2 regions of the Agrobacterium sp. rho-13.3 genome follow, and region 2 is predicted to be linked to the other one. Evidence: predicted binding sites of a transcription regulator. Region 2 holds the regulator's gene; the other holds the start of a gene.

Region 1 (3,747 bases), on a different replicon from region 2:
GAGTGGACAGGTCGCAATTTCGCGATGCGGTGCGCGACTTCGTAGACAAGGAAATTCGTTCGCGAGCTGATGTCATGGTTGCATTCCATGATGATACAAATCATCCGCATGCACATGTCACCGTTCGAGGTAGGCAGCATAACGGAAGAGCATTCAATCCCGGCAAGGCCGTGCTTTCAAAGTATCGGGAGCAGTTTGCCGAGGCGTTGCGGCATCGAGGGATCGAGGCTGAGGCTACGCCTCGCTTCGCTCGCGGGCGCAGTATGAAGTCAGACCGACAGGAGTTTAGACACATGCGCGCGCGTGGGCTTACCCCACGCAACGAGAAACGGGCAATGGAGCAGGCTTACAAAGAACTTGCCCGAGGCGGCGCACGGACATCAGGCGCGGCACGCAGGGAAGGGCAGGGAGCGCGAGAGCGTCCTTGGGAGCAAGCGGCGCAGACGAAGAATGCAGGGGTGAAGATGGTCTATAGGGCGGCAGCTCGTGAGCTTGCCAGTAGTACCAGCGTTGCTGACCGACAACTGGCGTTAAAGGTCGAGGCTTTCGCGCAATCGATACCGGAGCCAAGATTTCAGCGTGACATGTATCTCAGTCTTCTTGCAAAACAGATACGAGACCATTCACAGAGCAAAACTGTGGGGCTGGACCGAGACGCTGGCAAGCCGCCTGAAAGCGGTGAGAGAGGCATTACGGGGCCAGAGCGCGGGGGCGGAGGTCGGACGCGTTAGTGGGCGAGCATGCCGGCGAATAAGAACGGATTACGTCCGCACGATAGGCAGATCGGCAAGCTTCGTCGTATAGCGGGGACTTCGCATGTCCGCCTTAGTCGCGAAGGGCTGTTTAAAGCCCTCTGACGCGAGAATAAGCGTCTTCTTGCCCCATCGATCGTTGACGGCATCAAGCGCAGCGGAAAGCCGTCCCGATCGCTCCTGCTCGTGTGCAAATAGATCGACAGGGGCCAGCTCGGCCGGGATAAGGTCGTCCAGGATCACGCCCGCCTTTGTGTAGGCGAAACCGTTCCCCTGCGGATCACCCTTCCATGCTCGGGCAACACAAGCCAAAGCAGTGCCGACAAGGGCAAATGTCGAACTCGACGGCGGCGAAAGCCGCGCTGTTCTCGACGTGCTGTCGCGGGCGCTGCCATTGTGCGGATTCGTGTGAAAGAAAACCTGCATATGGGAGGCGACAAGGCCATGATCGCGGAGCTTTTCAGCAGCTCGGGTCGCATGGGCCGTGACGGCCTGTTGCAGAACGGCAAGGGAGGTCATCGGGCTGCCCGCCGATCTGGTGACAGCCATCCCCTTACGGGTCGGTTCCACGTCCTGAATGTCGATGCATCGCAAGCCGTTCAATTCGGATACGGTACGCTCAAGAACGACGGTCCCAATTTTGCGGGCGAGTGGCAAAGGCATGTCGCGCAGCTGCGCGACAGTGTTTATCCCAATCTCACGCAGTTTTGCCGTTGTCCTCGATCCCACGCCCCACACCTCTGAAACATCGGTGCGAGCCATACAATAGGCCGCAATCTCGGTATTCATGAGGTCGGCCACGCCATCAAAAACCGGGTTTTTCTTGGCAATAAAGTTGGCGAATTTCGCCATGGTCTTCGTCGGTCCTATCCCTACGCATGTAGGAATTCCGGTGTTCTGTCGCACCACGGCCCGCATCTCGGCGGCATGGTCGAGCATCCGTCCGCCAAAGCCAGACAGGTCTACGAACGTTTCATCGATCGAGTAGATTTCTGTTCGCGGTGAGAACTCGGATATCGTCGCCGCTACCCTACGGGATATATCACCGTAAAGGGTGTAGTTTGAAGAAAACAGTCGGATGCCATGTTCCTTCGTTTTCTCGCGAAAATGGTGCGCGGGTTCCCCCATGGCGATGCCAAGGGCTTTTGCCTCGTTGCTGCGGGCTACAGCGCATCCATCGTTGTTTGATAAGACGACAACCGGCTTTTCTCGCAAGCGTGGATCGAAAAGCCGTTCACATGAGACGTAGAAATTATTGCAGTCGATCAGGGCGATGGGTTCGGCCATGGCTCTACTCGACCGGATAGCGGCGAGCAATCCCGGCCACAACGCCGAAAATCTCTGTGCTGTCGAGCACAGGCAACGGCGGATAGTGTTCGTCGGAGCGGGCTTCATGCCAAAGTCGGCCATCCCGACGGGTCAAAACCTTCAAGAGCATGTCGCCGTTGTAAAGGGCGAGGACGGTTCGACCTGGCTGCACCTTTCCTGCTCGGTCGATAGCAACGAAATCGCCGTCAAGAATGCCAGCGCGGCTAAGAGAATTGCCGCTCACGCGATACCAGAAAGTTGCGTGTTCGTGGCGTATTATCCACGCGATCAAGTCAACAGGATCTTCTAAGTCATCTCCTGCGGGAGATGGGAAACCAGCTGAAACCATTAGGCCCGCGGTGCGGATTTCCCTCACGAGGTATTCGACTGGAATGAGTTCGACGGTCGCAAGAGCGGTCATGAATGGCTCAGTATCGGCGTAAGAGGGTTACTTTTGTTCTTACTATGTTCTCCAATCATCGCGAGTCAATTCACGAATTCCGAGGGCAGCGAAATGATTATTGGGATCAGGGAATAGACAGAGGCACTTCGCGGATGGTTGACCGCTCCTGCTCAATCATTCCAGTATTCAGAAAATCGAGTAGTTTCTGCCCGCTCAATATGATCATGCGTGGGTCTTGAGACGCAAGTTCTTTTGCCCCCGCCCCGGTTTTGCCGGTGTGAATGAAAAAGCCCTTACAGTTTTTGGCCGCGATCACGGCGCTGAACGCAGCAATATGTTGGCGGTTTATATGCTTGGCATATCGTTTCGCTTGGAGAAGATGAGTTTCACCATTGATCTCGACCATGCCGTCAATTCCGCCATCGCCACTGTAATGCGTGTTGCGAAGTATCGTATGTCCGCGCCTTTCAAATGCTTCGAGAAGCAATTCTTCGAAGGTGAGAGGGTCGATCTTTCGCAGGTAGGCCAAACGTTGCGGCATAAGCGGAATGGTATTGATCTTAGCCAGGACACGGCGGGCTTGTTCCTGCTTTCTTAGATGCCTGCGTATCCGCGCCTTTGGTCTCAGCAGCCGACGCAGGAATATACCTGCAGCGATAATGAGCGCGATGGCGATAAGCTTTATTTCGTGATCTTGCATCGGCTGACGACGCCCTATCGCTCGCGTCCATGGTCAGATGAGCGATCACTGTCCGGAGGCGCGGGATCAGAGCTTGGACGATCAATTTCGCGGTTTCGCTGTAGAGTAGGGGAAGGGATCTCAATGCCATTGGCGATCATCCCGGCAATTTTTTCACGAGCAACTGTTACGGCCTGGCCGATAGCATCTTTATCGTTTGGATATTGTTTTGCTGTCTTTTCGGCCACGTAATTTTCGAGAGACACAGCTTTGCGCAACTCCGGATCGTTCATTAGCTCAGTCCTCGACCCTTCGAGGTAGACTCGGGCTTTTGCATGGCCGGAGAAATCGGAAGTCGCAACGAAATCGACTTCCATTTCATCTTCGAGTTTATGAGAGAAGTCGCGCCGATCTGCGACAACGATGAAATTCTCGGCCGCGATCTTGATGGTGAGTTCGTCATGTCCGACGAGATGGCCGGCAACTCGATCTCCTGGGAGGGCCGTACGAACGTCGTGTTCCATCGGATCCTCGCCATATTCTCTCAGCATCCCAAAGGCTGCTCTTATGGCTCCCTGCCGATTTGTGTCAACAGCATCAAGAAC
Region 2 (3,747 bases):
GCCGCGTGCCTCCGGTTTCATATACGATCAATGGGCGAGGGCACTGCCTTTGCCGGATCGTCACAGGCCACCTGAAATGCTCAAGGTAAAAAAGTCACCCGCCGGTGACGATACCGACAGTGAGGCGGACAACGATGGGACACGGTCATTTGGCATGAGTGAAGCCGAGAGAGCGAAACACAAAAAAGAAATGCTGGCCGCTCTATCCAAACCGGATGTTTTCACCTGTCGCAAAGACATGTGGTGCATTGCACGGTCCGCAAAAGGAGCAACCGTCGCCGTCATTACCGATACGGCTCTGACTGGAGTGGCTTGCGACATCGCCGATATTGTGGTGATGGCGCGCAGAACACCGTTTGACACATGCAGGTCAGGGGCGATCCTCATTAGCCGGGATACATTGCGGCGAACAGGTTCCATGGAAATCTGGCTTGGTGAGAAAGGCCAACCCGTTCTTCAAGCGACCGCGGCGATGTATGGCTCAGATCGCCCCTGGACCATGCACCGTAGCTATAATTGGCGCCGTGAGAGTTTCGATACGGCAATACCAGTTCACATCGAAAAGCTTCTATCTCTCACACCGCGATGATGTTGTGGTGCCAACGAAGACAAACTGGCTCCTGGCACTATTTCCCGCGCAGATCCTCTGTCCACTCTCCGGCAGCTTTTGCCTCGGCCTCATGCTCCGGGTCACGCCATGTCTCCTGCAAGGCTGCGTCTTGCCATTCCTGCATTGCGGTTAAGGACAGGATATTGGTTTTGTAATGCTCTGAGGCGGCAGACAGTGGCGTTCCGTAGGTCTGAAAGCGAAAAACCACCGGGCAGAAAAACGCGTCCACGGCTGTGAACTGCTCACCGGCCAAAAACGGTCCGCCGAACAATTCCAGACCTTGCTGCCAAAGCGCGTCGACACGCGAAATGTCTTTCTGCAAGCTTTGACTCATTGCGGCTGGACGGATGCGAAGACCAACACTCATGGGGTGATCGTTACGCAATGCCTGAAAGCCGGAATGCATTTCGGCAGCAGCAGAACGAGACCATGCACGCGCTTTCGCATTGTCCGACCAGACGCCCTTATGCCGCTCTGCCAGATACTCGATGATCGACAGCGAATCCCATACCGTCAAATCACTCTGGACAAGGCAAGGAACTCTTGCCGTTGGTGAAAATGTCGAGAAGTCATGGTTCGAACTGCCAAACGGCATCAGCTTTTCGTTGAACGGAATATCGAGCGTCCGCAGTAATACCCAAGGCCGTAATGACCAGGAGGAGTAGTTTTTGTTGGCGATATAAAGGTCGTACACGTCAATTCCCTCGGTTGCACCACTGTACTAGCGCAGGAAAACTCAATGACACATGCATTCCGCCTAATGGCTCGCTTGAAATTATTTGATGTTTGAAGGTTTCACGCTTTCAAAACAAAACGTCAGAAAAACACGCCACTTTTTTCACGTGCCGCACTCACAAACCAAAAGCATTGCGGTAAATTCGTGAGCCAGCTAACGAATATCTTTCACCCAATCAAATGCGAATGAAAATCTTCGCTAAAACTGCTGGAAAAGCAGCAAAAACGTCAAATCACTTAGTGATAGCGACGGATAAGACCCACCAGCTTACCTTGAATCTTCACCCGGTCAGGTCCAAAAATCCGGGTTTCATATGCAGGGTTTGCCGCTTCAAGCGCGATCGATGCACCTTTGCGGCGGAAGCGCTTGAGGGTTGCTTCTTCGTCATCGACGAGGGCTACGACAATATCACCCGGATTGGCTGTGCTTCCGTCGCGAATAATGACCGTATCGCCGTCGAAAATACCGGCTTCGATCATCGAATCGCCTTTAACTTCAAGCGCATAATGCTCACCCGAACCCAGCATATCCATCGGAACGACGACATCGTGGGTGTTGTTCTGGATGGCGGAAATCGGTACGCCCGCCGCGATACGGCCCATAACAGGGACGCTGACGGCGTTCAAAACACTATCATTCGAGGGCTTCGGAGGCGCAGGCTCGACTGCCTTCGGTTTACCAAGGCTGCCTTCAATCACGCTTGGGGAAAACCCGCGCTGTGGCTTGATGCTCGGTGAATAAGCCTCGGGCAATTTGATGACTTCCAGCGCGCGAGCGCGATTCGGTAGCCGGCGAATAAACCCGCGCTCTTCAAGGGCTGTAATCAGCCGATGAATGCCGGACTTCGACGCAAGATCGAGTGCATCCTTCATTTCATCAAAAGAAGGCGGTACACCGGACTCCTTCATTCGCTCGTGAATGAAAAGAAGCAATTCCTGCTGTTTGCGCGTGAGCATGAAGAAGCACCCTTGGGATTCGAGGCGAAGATTCGCGAAACAAATACAGAACGAACACTATATGTTCCATATGTGTTCTGCAATCCCTTAAAATTCGGTGAAGTATGGATCGGCGCCCCGTTGACGAGTAACTTGCTGGCACCATGGCTTGCTGCTAAGTGCGTTGCCAGTCTGAGATAAGGGGCCGATTATTGGCTTGCGCCTGTAATAATACCCGTTTGCTTCCGAGGAAAGACGATGAGTGTGACGAATAATCTGAAAGTGGTTGCGGGCGAGGGTGCCGGTGCTGTGTCTTTCTCCAATGCCGAGCGCTTCACATTGATAGCCGGGCCATGCCAGATGGAAAGCCGTGATCATGCTTTCATGATTGCCGAAACACTGGCGGAACTGTGCGGCAAGCTGGGTATCGGGCTGGTCTATAAGTCCTCTTTCGATAAAGCGAATCGCACCTCTCTTTCCGGTCAGCGCGGCATTGGCATCGATAAGGCGCTCGACGTTTTTGCTGAATTGAAGACGCAGTTCGGCTTTCCGGTTTTGACGGATATTCACACGGAAGAGCAATGCGCCGCCGTTGCGCCGGTTGTCGATGTTCTGCAAATCCCTGCGTTCCTCAGTCGCCAGACGGACCTTCTGGTTGCGGCAGCGAAGACAGGACGTGTCATCAATGTCAAAAAAGGCCAGTTTCTAGCGCCTTGGGATATGAAGAACGTGCTGGCCAAGCTGAACGATAGCGGCAACCCGAATGTGCTGCTGTGCGAACGCGGCGCATCGTTCGGCTACAATACACTCGTTTCGGATATGCGTTCCTTGCCGATCATGGCATCGCTCGGCGCGCCTGTTGTTTTCGATGCGACTCACTCCGTGCAGCAGCCCGGCGGGCAGGGCGGCTCCAGCGGTGGACAGCGGGAATTCGTGGAAACGCTTTCGCGTGCCGCTATCGCTGTGGGTGTGGCCGGTCTGTTCGTGGAGACTCACGAAGACCCGGACAATGCGCCGTCCGATGGCCCGAACATGGTGCATTTGAAGGATATGCCGAAGCTGCTGGAAAAGCTGCTGGCCTTTGACAACATCGCCAAGGCGGTGTGACGGGTTTTGGCCCCAATTGATTTTTATGAAAAACCGGCGCCTGAAGCGGGCGCCGTCATTGTAATTTCTTCTGCATGGTCTACAGCGACCGGAGAAGTTTAATCGAGCAGCCCTTTCTGGCGCCCTGTTTTATCGCGCAACCCATTCGAAAAGTGCTTCACAGTTTTCGGTATGCGCTTTAAGACAGGCAACTGAAAAATTCTGTTCCATTCCCAAGGGAGAGACCATGACAGCCATTACCGACATCATCGCACGCGAAATTCTCGATAGCCGTGGCAATCCAACTGTCGAGGTGGATGTCCATCTTGAAGACGGTTCCTTCGGCCGTGCAGCGGTTCCATCTGGCGCATCGACGGGCG

What was found. Region 2 encodes LexA, which represses DNA repair genes until DNA is damaged. Its sites were predicted from a motif close to TGTTCNNNNTGTGTTCNG; they were not measured.
Positions count from the first base shown of each region.
Region 1: RMR16_RS27280 (LexA family protein) is a predicted target of LexA. The motif match lies at 2,516-2,533, and genes of this name have one in related genera.

Region 1 is NZ_CP192780.1:47,823-51,569, reverse strand. Features, by position in the region: gene RMR16_RS27290 (relaxase/mobilization nuclease domain-containing protein) at 1-731, shown strand, start outside; gene RMR16_RS27285 (Y-family DNA polymerase) at 762-2,039, opposite strand; gene RMR16_RS27280 (LexA family protein) at 2,044-2,481, opposite strand; gene RMR16_RS27275 (restriction endonuclease) at 2,588-3,163, opposite strand; gene RMR16_RS27270 (Fic/DOC family protein) at 3,178-3,747, opposite strand, start outside.
Region 2 is NZ_CP192774.1:1,071,558-1,075,304, forward strand. Features, by position in the region: gene RMR16_RS05335 (ComEC/Rec2 family competence protein) at 1-589, shown strand, start outside; gene RMR16_RS05340 (glutathione S-transferase family protein) at 627-1,304, opposite strand; gene lexA (transcriptional repressor LexA) at 1,583-2,302, opposite strand; gene kdsA (3-deoxy-8-phosphooctulonate synthase) at 2,540-3,388, shown strand; gene eno (phosphopyruvate hydratase) at 3,615-3,747, shown strand, end outside.